3 regions of the Mucilaginibacter sp. 21P genome follow, and region 3 is predicted to be linked to each of the others. Evidence: riboswitches for the same ligand, from Rfam matches in the RefSeq annotation. Region 3 holds a riboswitch; each other region holds the start of a gene.
The links. Region 3 has a riboswitch for S-adenosylmethionine ahead of INP83_RS19875 (peroxiredoxin). Riboswitches for the same ligand answer to the same signal wherever they lie in the genome.
Positions count from the first base shown of each region.

Region 1: linked by a shared signal. The riboswitch ahead of INP83_RS10365 (SusC/RagA family TonB-linked outer membrane protein) and the one ahead of INP83_RS19875 (peroxiredoxin) in region 3 are both predicted to bind S-adenosylmethionine.
Region 2: linked by a shared signal. The riboswitch ahead of INP83_RS10345 (cysteine desulfurase family protein) and the one ahead of INP83_RS19875 (peroxiredoxin) in region 3 are both predicted to bind S-adenosylmethionine.

Region 1 covers NZ_CP063061.1:2,263,943-2,269,305, reverse strand. The annotation lists gene INP83_RS10380 (S41 family peptidase) at 1-51, opposite strand, end outside; gene INP83_RS10375 (hypothetical protein) at 515-934, shown strand; gene INP83_RS10370 (aspartate kinase) at 938-2,311, opposite strand; SAM riboswitch class I at 2,528-2,639, shown strand; gene INP83_RS10365 (SusC/RagA family TonB-linked outer membrane protein) at 2,932-5,363, shown strand, end outside.
Region 2 covers NZ_CP063061.1:2,258,276-2,263,638, reverse strand. The annotation lists gene INP83_RS10365 (SusC/RagA family TonB-linked outer membrane protein) at 1-480, shown strand, start outside; gene INP83_RS10360 (SusD/RagB family nutrient-binding outer membrane lipoprotein) at 485-1,939, shown strand; tRNA gene INP83_RS10355 (tRNA-Cys) at 2,143-2,214, opposite strand; tRNA gene INP83_RS10350 (tRNA-Cys) at 2,230-2,300, opposite strand; SAM riboswitch class I at 2,646-2,755, shown strand; gene INP83_RS10345 (cysteine desulfurase family protein) at 2,825-3,955, shown strand; gene katG (catalase/peroxidase HPI) at 4,260-5,363, shown strand, end outside.
Region 3 covers NZ_CP063061.1:4,459,503-4,464,865, reverse strand. The annotation lists gene INP83_RS19885 (PAS domain-containing sensor histidine kinase) at 1-721, opposite strand, end outside; gene INP83_RS19880 (cellulase family glycosylhydrolase) at 1,148-2,218, shown strand; SAM riboswitch class I at 2,514-2,626, shown strand; gene INP83_RS19875 (peroxiredoxin) at 2,769-3,404, shown strand; tRNA gene INP83_RS19870 (tRNA-Cys) at 3,422-3,492, shown strand; gene INP83_RS19865 (DUF5996 family protein) at 3,917-4,846, shown strand; gene INP83_RS19860 (class I SAM-dependent methyltransferase) at 4,848-5,363, opposite strand, start outside.

The sequences.
Region 1 (5,363 bases), 2.2 Mb from region 3:
CGTTGACACTGCCAGCAGCGCCAACACCGATAATAAGGGTTTAACCAACATTGCTTAGGATTAAGTGCCTAAATATAGTTAAACCACTGAAAATAAACGCACAAGGCGATTCCTAAAAAATGTTAAATTAAGCCAAAAAATAAAAATGCGTTACAACCTTTGATTTTCGAAAATATTTTCCCTGTTTTACAACATGCACTTTCATTTAAATGAACAAACAAACTAAAGGCGTACAAATCTTAAATAATGTGATTAGCATTATTGTGATTGTCATTTGTTCAAAATGGGAGGGCGCCTTGCTATAATTAATTTTAAATAAAATAATTTGCAGCCTCCCACGAAAGTAGGGAGGCTTTTTTTTTGCTATGAAACGAGAAAAGCTTACTCCAAAATTGTTCAGCCTTAGCTGCGAAAACCAAAAAGAAATACTGTCAAAGTTATAGGGTTATTTACCCGGCCGGGCTACGAGATAGTTACCCTTGCACAATCTCAAACCGATGTTGCGGATACCGTTTTGATAACCATTGAAGCAAGGGTACCTGCGCAACAGGTAGATAACATACTACTGAGGATACGTAAAGTGATAGGGGTGATTGATGTTACTATTGCATTTGGTTCGGTCTTGAGATCTGCTATGTACAGGATATCGCTAACTAAAAAAGCGAACGCTGTATGGGATATCATTAATAAACATAATGCACGCGGAATAACGCTTTTAGAAGGTAACCAGTTACTGGTACGTCAGATAGGCAAAGCAGCCGATATACAGCGCTTATTTAACGAATTGGACGGGCCGCAGTTGCTTGCTTTTCATCATTCGCCACTTACAGTAAATCAGCCCATTTCGGTAACTGAACATGAAAATCTATCCGCGGGCATTTTTAACAAAGCCGTACCATCCGCAGCTGAAAGTGCGTATGCCGAGATAGCGTAATATCTACCCTAACGCTTTGTTCAGCGCTATTACAGATGCCTTAAACTGATCGCGCGGTACAACAAACTGGATGTTAACCCGGCCATACGCTAAACCTGCTGCCAGGATGTTTATCTCATCGCGGGCAAGTGCTGCAGTGCTTTTAGCCAGCAAACCTGGCTGATCCATATTGGTACCTAATAAACAAACCATGGAAACCGGCTCGTGCTTAACACGCTCAAATTTTGTTCTCAGATCAGTTATCAGTGCTTCCTTAAAATCGTTTTCCCAAATAACAATGGATATGCTGTTTGCACTGGTTGATTTAAAGGTATAACTAACCTGGTGCGCGGCGAATATCTCCATGATAATTAAGTCGCTGCCTACGTTGCCGGTCATCAAAGGGTCGTAAATATCGATCAGTAATTGCTTATCGGTGCCGGTGATCACCTCTACCCTTTTCAGTTGCGAAACATATTGGCGGGTTATCAGCGTACCGGGATGCGCTGGTTCAAAGGTGTTTTTGATGCGCAGATGGATGCCGGCCATTTCCAATGGCTTAGCAGCCTTTGGGTGTATAGCTTCCATGCCAACATCGGCAAGCTGATCGGCAATATCATAGTTAGTATTACCTACCGGGTGCACGTTATCGATACCAACAATATTAGGGTCGGCAGTTGAAAGGTGATATTCCTTGTGGATAATGGCCTCATCAGGCCTAAGTATGGATGCTATTTTACTGAACGTTACCTCAGAATACCCGCGGTCAAACTCGCGCATAATGCCTTCTGTACCTTTAGCGTAACCGGTTACAATACAAATGCTGTTTGGCAGATCTATTTTAGCAAAGACATCTTTAATACGCTCGTCAATTGTCATGGCGCGAGAATCGTCAAAACCGGCCATATCTACCAACACGGCATTAAGTCCCCTGGTTTTAAGGATAGCAGCCAGCACCATGGCCGAATGCGTTTCGCCAATGGAAGCCAGGATCTCGCGGGCAGCCAATAACACACCCTCATTAAGATAACCGGAAGCCAGCATTGTAGAGGCGCTATCCAGATAAACGATAGCCTTTGCCATGTGCTGATCTATCTGCGCATCAGCCCAGGTAACATCAAGGCCCAGCTCGCCATATACTGCATTTAAGCGCTTAAGTTCCACAGAAACCTCGTTAAGTGCTGTCCGGTAATCCTCTCCTTTTGCAAAACGATGGTAAACACCCGGCGCCTTAGTTTTCTTATTCTCCAGTAAAATATTGGTAACGCCGGAGAACGCCGATACAACAAGGATTCGATTGTATGGCGAATCGCCGTAAAACACAATGTTATCAATTACATCTTTAAGGGCACTCATTGATGTGCCGCCAATTTTTTCAACTGTTAACCGGGTATTCATGCCGCAAATGTATAATATCAAACGGTATTTGGGTACTTAATCTATTTTAATATATGCCCGGCAGTTGCTGTTTGCCAAATACTCTGTCCACCAAAAACTGCCCGTACGTTTCGGTATGGCGGTTTTATGCCATTAAAAAGTCATTTAGAAAAATATCTACAAAATACGTAGACATTATATATTTTTAATCTATATTTGCATCGAAGTTCTTTTTAAGACTTATCCAGAAAGACCGAGGGAATGGCCCTTTGACGTCTTAGCAACCTCTGCCCCTGCGTTGGCGAAAGGTGCTAAATCCTGCTCCTGATAAACAGGAGAAAGATAAGCGAGTGCAATTTATTTGCCGCAATTAACCGGTACTTACCTGGTGAGTTTATAAAAGACAAACAATAAACGTTACCCTACAAACAACTATGAAAACAGCTTTTACGCAAACTGTATCGTTATCCTTAACCCCTTTCGCTTTATGCTGGCGAATGCCTGGCATGTGTTGTTGCTGCTGTTGTTAACCCAGTAACATTAACTCCATTTAATTTATTGCATACTCATTAATGCAGGTAGATTTTACCGGGCAAAGTAGATAGGTATGCCATGTTCAAAACTTTATTTCACAGTAAAAAATGTCAAAAATTTACAAACTCTTACTGGTGGCTTTACTACCGGTAATCATTGTTCAGCACTTATCGGCCCAATCAATTAAGGTAAGCGGCGTGGTAACTGCTAAGGGCGACGGCCAGCCTTTACCGGGTGTAAGTGTAACCGTACAAGGCACAACCAATGGCACCCAAACAGATGTTCAGGGCCGCTTTAGTATCAATGCCAAAGTAAATGATGTGCTACAGGTATCGTACCTGGGCTTCACCACACAGCGCATCACCGTTACGCAAAGTTCCGCCCCGCTGCAGATAGTCTTAGTGGAGGCACCTAACTCACTTAATGAGGTGGTGGTGACCGCACTAAACATCAGCAAGGATAAAAAATCTTTAGGCTACGCGGTTCAGGGACTTAAGTCGAAAGACATATCCGAAGCCAAGGAAACTAACCTGGTGAATGCCCTTGCCGGAAAAATAGCCGGTGTTACCGTTACCAATAGCCAGGGCGATATGGGTTCATCGCGTATCGTTATACGTGGTGAGGTATCTATCTCCGGCAATAACCAACCCCTGTTTGTGGTAGATGGTGTGTTGGTGGATAACACGCAGCAGTTAGGCACAAACGGTTCGCGCGATTTTCCCAACTCACTATCTGATTTCAACTCTGAGGATATCGAATCTATTACCGTTCTGAAAGGCCCTAACGCTGCAGCTTTATACGGTTCGCGTGCGGCTTCAGGCGTTATCCTTATTAAAACTAAAACCGGTAAGGGTGTAAAGGGCATTGGCGTTACCATTAACTCTTACACCAGCTTTGCTACTCTTAAAGTTTTCCCTGACTACCAAAATTCATACGGACAAGGCGCTAACGGCAAATTCAGTTATGTTGATGGCAAGGGTGGCGGCGTTAACGACGGTGTTGACGAAAGCTGGGGACCGCGCTTGGACGGCCGCCTGATACCGCAATTTTACTCCAACGGCACACCGGTGCCTTTTATAGCGCATCCGGATAATGTTCGCAGTTTCTTTAATACCGGCGTTACTTTAAATAACGGTGTAGCCTTCGCGGGCAGCAGCGATAAATTCGATTTCCGAGCATCGTACAACAACCTGCACCAAACCGGTGTAGTACCTAATTCATCATTGGGGCGAAACTCGTTCTCGCTGAACACAACGTTCCGGCCTACCGATAAACTTACCGTTACCACAACCGCTAATTACATCAAAGACGATGCAGGTAACTTACCGGGTACTTACGGCAGGCGTGCAACAAGCACCATGCTCCAGTTTACATGGTTTGGCCGCCAGGTTGATGTAAGCCAGCTTAAAAACTACCGTGATGCCAACGGAAATACGTTTAACTGGAATAACAGCTACTACAGCAATCCATATTTTATCGCTTACGAAAATACCGTTGGACAGTTTAAAAATCATTTTATAGGGAGCGCTGAGGTAAACTACAAGATCATCAAAGGCTTATCTGCCAACCTGCGCACCGGTACCGATTTCTATAACGACAGGCGCAAGATAAAAGTGGCTTACGGCACAAACGGTACCCCATTTGGGTCTTATGAAGAAGATGCTTACTATGTAAACGAGACCAATACCGAAGGCCGCTTACAGTACACCAAAAAGCTGAACAAAGATTTTTCTTTAGACGCTTTTGTGGGTGGTAACATTGGTACTACAACCCGCGAGCAGAACGACCAGATAGCACCGAAACTTGCCATTGCTGGCTTATATACGCTTAGCAACTCGCGCGACCCTCTGGTATCTTCAAATGTTTACGGCAAACTTAAAACATATAGCTACTTCGCTTCGGCGCAGATAGGTTTCAGGGATTATGCCTTTATCAACGTAACCGGCCGTAATGATTGGTCGTCTACCCTGCCTGCTGCTAACCTTTCTTACTTCTACCCGTCTGTTAATGGTAGTTTGGTGCTTTCAGAAGCGCTGGATTTAAAAAGCGATGTTTTAAGCTATTTAAAAGTACGCGGCGGATGGTCAAAAGTTGGTAAAGCAACTGATCCCTACCAGTTAATTAATACTTATGGGTTTCTGGCACCGTTTAATCTGAGTCAGCCCGGCGGTGGTACGGTGGCTAATCCGCAGCAGTTGCTCAACTCAACAGACCTTAATCCGAATTTAAAACCGGAAACTACGACATCTACAGAAGCCGGCGTTGAGGCTGGTTTCCTTAATAATCGCCTGCGACTTGACGTGAGCTTATACAATACCAATAGTGTTAACCAGATACTGGCGGTACTGGTAAGCCCGAGCACCGGCTTTAATTATAAGCTTATCAATGGCGGCAATCTTAACAATAAAGGTATTGAGCTTCAATTGTCTGCAACCCCAATAAAAACCAGTGACTTTAACTGGGATGTCACTGTAAATTATTCACGTAATAAAAGTAAAGTACTATCGCTGTACAGTGAAGGCAACCTGCAAACCTACAT
Region 2 (5,363 bases), 2.2 Mb from region 3:
CTTCCCGGTAGAGGTGCCGAGAATGGCGGTTTATCTTATTACTACCCAGGCAACAACACGTCAGCTAATGCGGTACAAGTGGGAACAGGAGCAAATGCGCCAAACGGCGAAACAGTTTACGACGATGGTATGGTATGGAAAGGCGTTAAAGCTGATGGATCTGCAAACAGCAAAATTGTTTCCGCTCAAACTTATTATAAGGGGTACACTAACGTTGATGAGGCCTTTGTTTACAGCGCTTCATTCGTAAAACTGCGGGAGGTAAAGCTTGGATACACACTGCCGCAGAATTGGGTTAAAGGCATCGGCCTGCAATCGGCAACAGTATCATTGGTTGGCCGTAACCTTTGGATCATACACAAAAAGGTACCCAACATTGATCCTGAAACAGCATTTAACAGCGGTAACGCACAAGGTTTAGAAGACCTTACGCTGCCTACTGTACGTAACCTTGGTTTTAACGTGAACCTCAAATTCTAAAACAATGAAAATTAAATATTTAGCCACCATCATATCAGGAACACTGCTTTTATCGGCAACAGCCTGCAAAAAAACGATTGAGGATATCAACAAAAATCCAAACGCGTCAGAAACCGGTCAGCCGGATTATATCTTAACAGGCGTAACAAAAGCTTTGGCAGATACTTACTGGGGGACATCCAATAATATGGACGCCAGCTTGCTTTGGGTACAAAACTGGGCCAAGATACAGTATACCGACCCCGACAGGTATATCTATACCAGTACATCCTTTAATGAGCTTTGGGGTACAGGTTATTCAAGAGGGGTTGTGAATCTTAACGCACTTGTAAAAATTGCCGATGCACAAGCTAACCCTAATTATAAAGGAGTTGCTTTAGTACTAAGATCATGGGCTTTCCAATTGCTAACTGATAATTATGGCGATGTGCCTTACACGCAGGCAGCAAGCATTAACGAATTCCTGACACCTGCTTACGACAAACAAAAGGATGTGTATTTTGCCATCCTCGATGATCTGAAATCGGCTCAAACCTTCCTTAGCCCTTCAGGTCCTGCAATTGCAGGCGACATCATCTATGGCACCAGCAGCGGCGCAAACCAGATACTGCTATGGAAAAAATTTGCCAACTCGCTGCGTTTACGTATTGCCCTGCGCATTGCAGACCGCGAGCCTGAAAAAGCAAAGCAGGTACTGGCCGACATTCAAGCGGATGGCAGCGGTTACATCAGCAGTAACAGCGAAACCGCACAACTGGTTTACGCGGCATCGCCTAACCAAAACCCTATCAGCAATTTGTTTGATACCAGGGATGATTACCGCATCAGCAAAACAATTGTAGATAAGCTTTTTGCATTAAATGACCCGCGCCTGCCGGTTTATGCCAGCAAAACAAAGGATGCTACACCACAAACTTATGTTGGCTTGCCAAACGGACTTTTGGTAGGTGATGCCAGCAGCTATGGCTTTACGAAAACATCAAAACCGGGCACCTACTTTTTAGCGCCAAGCGCACCGGCAGTGATCATCAGTTATGCTGAAGTACTATTTGACCAGGCCGAAGCTGCCCAACGCGGTTTTATTGCCGGCAACGCTGCCGATTTGTACAGGCAGGCTATAACCGCATCATTAACGCAATACGGTATAGGCACCGCCGATATAAACACCTACCTGGCTCAAAGCAGCGTTGCATATGATGCGGCTAACTATCGTAAATCAATAGGCGAACAAAAATGGATTGCGCTATTTGGCCAGGGATTAGAGGCTTATGCCGAATGGCGACGCCTGGATTATCCGCAACTTACCCCGGCAGTTGCCGGTACACTTGGAGGCAAGATACCGCTAAGGTTTATCTACCCCGGTACAGAGCAATCGCTTAATGGCACCAGCTACAAAGCTGCAGTTGCCAGCCAGGGCGCTGACGCATTAACTACCAAATTATGGTTCGATGTGAATTGATAATTAAAAAACTTCATTGTAAAGGCTGCGAAATTTCGCAGCCTTTTTTTGTATGGACCCGAATTAAAATAATTTGCTGAATTTTTATAATTCTGTTATTCCTCAAATTCTTTCAATTCGGGTTCAGACATAAACAACAAAGGCCCCTGTTGGGCAGGGGCACTTTGTAACCAATTATAAACCTGAGATGAGAAACTTAAAAGAGGCGTGAGAACGGATTCGAACCGTTGTATGGCGTTTTGCAGACGCCCGCCTAACCACTCGGCCACCCCGCCTTTTGTTTTATTTAGAGGTTAGAATCGGATTTGAACCGCTGTAACAGGTGTTGCAGACCCGTGCCTCGCCACTCGGCCACCTAACCTTAGCTTCTCCCCACCCCTTTTCTTTGGAGAGGGGCTTTAGAAGATTGTTTTTAAAATATTTATTGTTTGAAAAATAGTGTGAATCACAGACCGAAACGACCTATTATATAAAATCATAAAATCAAAAGATTTTAACGAGATGCCGAAATCAACAACAACAATAACCAAGCCTTTGAGAGAAGCTTGATTTAACAGCGGACGTAGATATTTTAGCGTTGATGCTCATGTTGTTTTTCTTATCGGACAGGACAAAAGTAAACACCTAAAATGAAAAATCAAAAAAAATCTATAAAACTATAGACTTTATATATTATTTGTATATTTGCTGTCGAAACGTTCTTTAAAACTTATCCAGAAAGACCGAGGGAATGGCCCTTTGACGTCTTAGCAACCTGTACCACTTTGGTAAAAGGTGCTAAATCCTGCTCCTGTAATTAATGGAGAAAGATAAGCAATAGCAGCGTTCTGCTGCCAAGCCCCGGTGAACTGGTAAGTTTCATAAAGACATTAATTTATTTAACATATGAAAATTTACCTTGATAACGCCGCAACAACTCCATTAGATAAACAAGTATTTGAAGCCATGACGCCGTTTTACCTGCAGCACTTTGGCAATGCTTCATCTCATCATGCGTTTGGCAGAGAAGTTAAAGCTACGCTGGATAGTTGCCGCAAAACCATTGCGCAATTATTAAACGCCAGTCCGGAGGAGATCATATTCACATCCGGGGGCACCGAGGCAGACAATACCGCCATCCATTCGGCTATTTACGGCGCAGAAGTTGAGCACGTTATCACTACCAAATTTGAACACCATGCAGTACTGCACACACTGCAACAATTTGAGAGAAAAGGTAAGATCAAAATAAGCTACATCGAACATGATGCTCAGGGGACATTGGACCTTGTACATCTGGAAAGCTTGCTACAACAGCATCCAAAAAGCTTTGTATCGGTAATGCATGCAAATAACGAGATAGGCAACTTAAATGATATAGCTGCAATTGGCGAACTTTGCGAAGAATATAAAGCGCTTTTCCATACCGATACGGTACAAACAATAGGTCACTACGTTCATGATCTGCAAAAGCTGAAGGTTCATTATCTTGCAGCATCGGCACATAAATTTCACGGGCCAAAGGGCGTGGGATTTTTATACTGCCGCAAGGAGTCTCCCATAACCCAACTGCTGCACGGCGGCGGTCAGGAAGCAAAATTACGCGCCGGTACAGAAAACATAGCAGGCATAGTAGGCCTTATTAAAGCGCTGCAACTGGCTTATGCCGATCTGGATCAACATCAACTATATATACAATCACTAAAAGACCAGTTGGTGGCAGGCTTGTTAGATAATATCAGCGGCGTTAGCTTTAATGGCAATTCTGCCAACGCAGATAAAAGTTTATACACGGTGCTTAGCGTTTGCCTGCCCAATACCGGGGACGATCTGCTGCGATGTTTGGACGAACAAGGCATAGCAGTATCCGGTGGCAGTGCCTGCTCAACCGGGGCCGCCTCACACGTATTACAGGCATTAAAAATTCGTCCGGGGCGTCACACCGTACGTTTCTCATTTAGCCGGTTCAACACCGCTGAAGAGATTAATCGGGTGGTAAATGTATTATCTGCTTTATTGCAGCCTTTAGCGGCATAAAGCAACTGCTGATATTTTCAAAACCTAAATTTACTCACCCGGTCTGCGCCACGCCGGACCCTCTCCGCTGCATGCACCAGAGGGATAACTATCCTTACCCTCTTTTCGCACAGCGAAGAGAGGGTCGACAAGCGTCAGCAATGTCGGGGTGAGTCAATCGGCAAACGCTCCTAACTCTACTCCCCTCACAGCTCTGCATATAACTTTTCCCTATTCGTTATCGAAAAATTCGATTGGTATTGTGTTTGTTTAACTCCTACCTTCACATTTGTTAATCATCAGATACTAACCAATCAATTTTAACATGGAAAACAATTCGAACGACATCAGCAAATGCCCTTTCCACAATGGCACTTTGACTCATAACACCGCAGGTGGCGGTACACGCAACCGCGATTGGTGGCCAAACCAGCTTAAGCTGAATATTTTACGCCAAAATTCGCAGCTTACCAACCCGATGGATGAGCAGTTTAACTATGCCGAAGAGTTTAAATCATTAGACCTGGAAGCCATTAAACAAGACCTGCACGCGTTGATGACCGATTCGCAAGACTGGTGGCCTGCAGATTTTGGTCATTACGGCGGCTTATTCATACGTATGGCATGGCACAGCGCCGGTACTTACCGCGTAACCGATGGCCGTGGCGGTGCCGGTGCGGGTATGCAACGTTTTGCACCTTTAAATAGCTGGCCTGATAACGTTAGCCTCGACAAAGCCCGCAGGTTACTTTGGCCTATCAAGCAAAAATATGGTCGAAAAATATCATGGGCGGATCTGATGATCCTCACAGGCAACGTGGCTTTGGAGTCGATGGGTTTCAAAACATTTGGTTTTGCCGGTGGCCGTGCAGATGTTTGGGAAGCAGATGAGTCTGTTTTTTGGGGAGCCGAAACTACCTGGCTGGGTAATGATAAACGCTATGCAGATGGCCAACCGGGTGTGGCAGCACATGGGGTTGTATCATCTGACGAAAATGCCGACGGCAATACGCATGACCGTAAACTGGAAGAACCACTTGGTGCGGCGCATATGGGTTTGATTTATGTAAACCCTGAAGGACCGGACGGTAACCCCGATCCAATTATGGCTGCGCGGGATATCCGCGAAACGTTTGGCCGCATGGCAATGAATGATGAAGAAACCGTTGCCCTTATTGCAGGTGGCCACACTTTTGGCAAAACCCACGGTGCTGCATCATCAGATAATGTTGATAAAGAGCCTGAAGCTGCTGACCTTGCTGAACAGGGTTTTGGCTGGAGCAACAAATTTGGCTCAGGTAAAGGGGCAGATACCATCACCAGTGGTTTAGAAGTAACCTGGACCACCACACCTACGCAATGGAGCAACAACTATTTTGAAAACCTTTTTGGTTTTGAATGGGAATTAACCAAAAGCCCGGGCGGGGCG
Region 3 (5,363 bases):
CATGTTCGTCTAATACGGGTACAGCCCTGCATTTAACCCAAATAATATTGTTTTTAGCTGTACGGAACTCAACCTCAATATCATATGGCTTGCAGAGTGTTAGTGCCTGGTTAACTGCATCTTCGAGCAGCGGGCGATATTGTGGTAAAAAGAATTCAATGGCTTCCGGAACGCTTAATTTGATATGATTGCTCAGCTCAAAGATGTCATATACCTCCGGGCTAAATTTAAGCTCCATGCTTCGGCTGTCTATCTCCCACAAACCTATCTTAGCAATACGGCCTATCTCAAGAGCCTGTAATTCGCTTTCGGCGCTTTTTGCCTGCGCAAGTTTTATGGCGTTGATGTTGGTGAGAAAGCCATACATCACATTACCATTACCTGTGTCGCGGCGATGAGTTGTACTTTCAAACCATTGGTAACCTTGGTTTTTGGTAAGCAGGCGGATATGAGCTACGCGTGGACCATCATGTTTTGGGGAGTAAGTGGCTTTGATGAATGCATCTTTATCCTGGTAATAAAGTAAATGATCGAAGAAATAATTGTTTGAACATTCAATTTCTCCGGGCGAATAACCCAACATATTATAAAAACCCTTAGACCATTTAAGCTCTTTGCTTTGGTTGTGGTACTCCCAAATACCAATGTCCTTGTTATCTATAAGATGTGCTATATAAGACAGGCTCTCACCGTCAAAAGTATGTCCGTCTGTCAAAGTCATTCACGCAATTATCAAAAATTCATTCTGTAACGCCGTGTTATTGTAAATAATATGCCAAAGCCGCAAGTACAACTATTTGTTGTTTAAAATTTCGAGCAGGGAAACAAGAATTTCTTGTTTCGTAAAATTGATTAACCCTTGGTTTATGAGGGGTTGATCAATTCGTCATGCTCACAAAATCGAAACTCAATCGGCTAAAACTATCGCGTGTATACGTTTGCTTTTCTGTTTGGTTATTAAAATTAACCGTGTAAAAATACTATATATTTTAAGACGACAAGCTACTTAATTTAAGTGTTTTACAACTTTTATGATTATCAATATTTTTAATATCACAAATATTGCTGATTCAACAGATCTGTTTTCTTATGATATATGTACTATTGACATTTTTTTATAAGTTTACCGCTACCAATTTAAAAACTTATGAGATTTACTTTGTTAACAGCCCTTGCTGCGGCATTTATCAGCACCACTTCTGTTAATACAATTGCACAAAACGCTCCGGTAGCCAAAGTATGGCCGGCGGCTAAAGCAAACACCTGGTATGCGCAACACAAATGGATGAGCGGCGCTGATTTTATACCCAGCACGGCTATCAACCAGTTAGAAATGTGGCAGGCTGATAGCTTTGATCCTAAAACCATAGACAAAGAATTAGGCTACGCGGAGGGGATAGGCTTTAATACTATGCGTGTGTTCTTATACAGTCTTGCCTGGCAACAGGGTAAACCCGGCTTTAAAAAACGCATAGACGATTATTTAGCCATTGCAGATAAGCACCATATTAAAACCATGTTTGTTTTTTTTGATGATTGCTGGAACGCTGATGCAAAAATTGGTAAACAGCCTGCGCCAAAAACCGGCGTACATAATTCAGGTTGGCTGCAGGATCCGGGTAACCGCCTGGGTACGCCTGGCCAGGAAGCTATGCTAAAAGCTTACGTAACCGACGTAATGACCGCCTTTAAAAACGATAAACGCATATTGCTTTGGGACCTTTACAACGAGCCGGGCAACTCTAAAAAGAAAGATGCCTCAATGGACCTGCTGGTAAAAGTGTTTACCTGGGCAAGAGCGGTAAACCCTTCACAGCCGCTATCTGTTGGTTTGTGGGATTGGTCGTTTGAGAAGCTAAACGCTTACCAGGCGTTAAATTCTGACGTGATCACTTACCACGATTACACTGAGGAGCCTTCGCATTTGAAAACCATCCAGATGCTGAAAACACACGGCAGGCCGTTGATCTGTACCGAATACATGGCCCGCACGCGCAACAGTCGCTTTGAAACGGTTATGCCCATGTTAAAGAAAGAGAATGTTGGTGCGCTTAACTGGGGCTTCGTAGCCGGTAAAACCAACACCATTTATGCCTGGGACACCCCAATGCCAAATGGCGGCGAACCCAAAGAGTGGTTCCATGATATTTTCCGCAAGGATGGTACTCCTTACAAGCCTGAAGAGGTAGAGTTGATCAAAAAACTGAACGGCAAATAGGCTTAGTTATATGTTAGTCTTAGGGTAGAAGGCGATGCAATTGATCGCATCGCCTTCTGTTTTTAAGCTGATATGGGACAAATTGCCATTATCAACTGTCGTTAAAGCGGCTTTTACAGGTGTTCACGTTCACGCCATGAACACTTGTGAACACCGTGAACGCTGACAAAAAATTGTCAGTATTGCTATTCTTAAATATTTATCCCTCATTATCAATAACTTATAATATTTTAAATAAAAGACTACCAAATTTGTAGTTTTTATTTATTTTTGTATCGTTATCGTTCTTTAAATATACTTATCCAGAAAGACCGAGGGAAGGGCCCTGCGAAGTCTTAGCAACCTGTACCGCTTGGTAAAAGGTGCTAATTCCTGCTTTGTACTAATTAGTACTGAGACAGATAAGCTGATTTAAACGACCTGCATTGCCGCAGGATATCACTGTTACAGCCCATCTATCGCTTACTTCCGGATATATTATTGAAACTATTTTACCAATAGCAGGCTTATTTAAAAGCTGTTTAAATATTCAACTTAAAAAATTAGAACCATGAGTTTAAGAATTGGCGACGATGCCCCAAACTTTAAGGCGCAAACATCAAAAGGCGAAATTGACCTTTACGAATACCTTGGCGATGGCTGGGGGGTACTTTTCTCGCATCCTGCCGATTATACCCCGGTATGTACTACCGAGTTGGGAAAAACGGCTGCATTAAAAGACGAATTTGAGAAACGTAACGTAAAGGTGCTTGCTTTAAGCACTGATAACGTTGAATCGCACAAAGGCTGGATCAACGACATTAACGAAACGCAGAACGTAGAGGTAACTTTCCCCATTATCGGCGATGAGGACCGTAAGATCTCTGAGGCCTATGATATGATCCACCCTAATGCTTCGCTAACGGCTACCGTACGTTCATTGTTCATCATCGGTCCCGACAAAAAGATCAAACTGATCATTAGCTACCCGGCATCAACCGGCCGCAACTTTCAGGAAATCTTAAGGGTGATAGATTCGTTGCAGTTAACCGCTTACCACAGCGTTGCTACCCCGGCCGATTGGAAAGACGGTGAGGATGTGGTAGTGTTACCGGCCATAAAAACCGAAGATATTCCGGCTAAGTTCCCTAAAGGTTTCAAAGAGGTGAAACCTTACCTGAGAACTACGCCGCAGCCTAATAAATAAGGCTTCTGAAAATTTTAAGCCGCGTGACCGAGAGGATAGGTGAGGGCCTGCAAAACCTTACACGGTAGTTCGAATCTACCCGCGGCATCAAACTACTAAACTGCTAACTAAAGTAATTGGGCCGCAAGGCCCATTGCTTTTTTAGGCATACGCCAATCCTTCTTAAGAAAGACACGTGTAAAAAAGAACCGTGTCATTGCGAGCGATAGCGCGGCAATCTCATCGCGTTAGTGCCACGCGAGGAGATTGCCACGTCGTCCCGATAGCCATCGGGACTCCTCGCAATGACATGGCTTATTTCCTCATCCTCTTTGCGTAGCAGAAAGGGTCGCGCATCCCGATAGCAATAGGGACGGGGTGAGTCAACTCGTCAATTAACTCACCCCGACACCGCTACGCTTGTCGACCCCCTCTTCGCTGCGCGAAAAGAGGGTAAAGACAAAGCCCCTCTCCTTTGGAGAGGGGTTGGGGTGAGGCTCCAACAATTCCTCCCCCTCACTTGTAGTACCATTATGAGCAAATCAACACACAACTGGCCTGTTCTTGATTTTCATTACCTGAAAGATACCATTGCCACCGTACACATGTGGACGCAGATGATAGGCAAGGTACGTTTGAAAAAATCGCCTTGGATAAACCACTCCTGGCAGGTTACTTTGTATGTGAGCGCTAATGGCTTAACTACCGGAAGCATCCCTTACGAGGATGGTATTTTTCAGATAGATCTCGACCTGGTGAACCATCAGCTGCACATTACAACCAGCACAGGTGGTAAATGTACAGGCTCGTTAGGGGCAGCCACCATTGCCGATTTTTATCATACGCTGATGGATAAGCTGAAGGCCGTATGTGTTAACGTGGAGATCTATGCCGTACCAAACGAGTTGCAAACGGCTATTCCTTTTGCAGAAAATACTGCACCATGTTTGTATAACCCCGAGGCTATGCATACCCTTTGGCAGGCACTGGTGAGTATCAATAATGTGTTTACAAGATTTAGAGCAGGTTTTTTGGGCAAGTGCAGTCCGGTACATTTCTTTTGGGGCGCTTTTGATCTGGCAGTGACCCGTTTCAGTGGCCGCAAAGCGCCTAAGCATCCCGGTGGTGCGCCAAATATGCCGGTAGAGGTAATGCAGGAAGCATATTCGCACGAGGTAAGTTCATGCGGTTTTTGGCCGGGCAGCGAAGCCTTTCCGCAGCCGGTATTTTATTCCTACTGCTACCCAACACCTGATGAATTTGCCAAGCAGGAAGTCAGCCCTCCGCAGGCATTTTATAGCGGCGAGATGGGCGAGTTTATGATTACTTATGAAGTTGTACAGCAATCGGCAGACCCGGAAGCAACATTGTTACAGTTCCTGCAGTCAACTTACGATGCTGCCGCCCGCACCGGCAATTGGGACAAAAACCTGGAGTGCGATCTGCAATGGCTAAAGCAATAATTTAAAACAGGGTTTTTGACGGCTTTTTAGCTGGCGAAGGTTGCTGCTTGTTACCTGTCTTTCGCAGGCACCAGGTGGTCATACAGCGCAAGCCTTGTACATTGGTGGTTTTTATCGGCTCAAATAATTCACCCCCAAGGTCAACGGTGTATTCCATCAGCATACCCTCATCAACCAGGTAGCGTTGCGAACCATCGGGCAGTACATAACGGCCATTACCCAACTCCTGTACTTTGTCAGCAATGCCAATAGTTGATGCCAGGCGTGCAAAAAGGTAACCGCCCGGCTTTATCACCCGCCACATTGACCGTAGCATGGCATCAAAATGATTATGATCATTGGCAAAATGCAACACGGCGCTGCTGATAACCAGGTCAAAGATGTTATCCTCATAAGGTAATGCTTCTGCAGCAGCAACCTTAAAATTATCTGCAGGCAGCGTAGGTGCAAGTATTGCAGCCATTTGTTTTACCTGCTCAATAGCTTCGGCGTTGGGGTCTATACCATGTATGTTAAA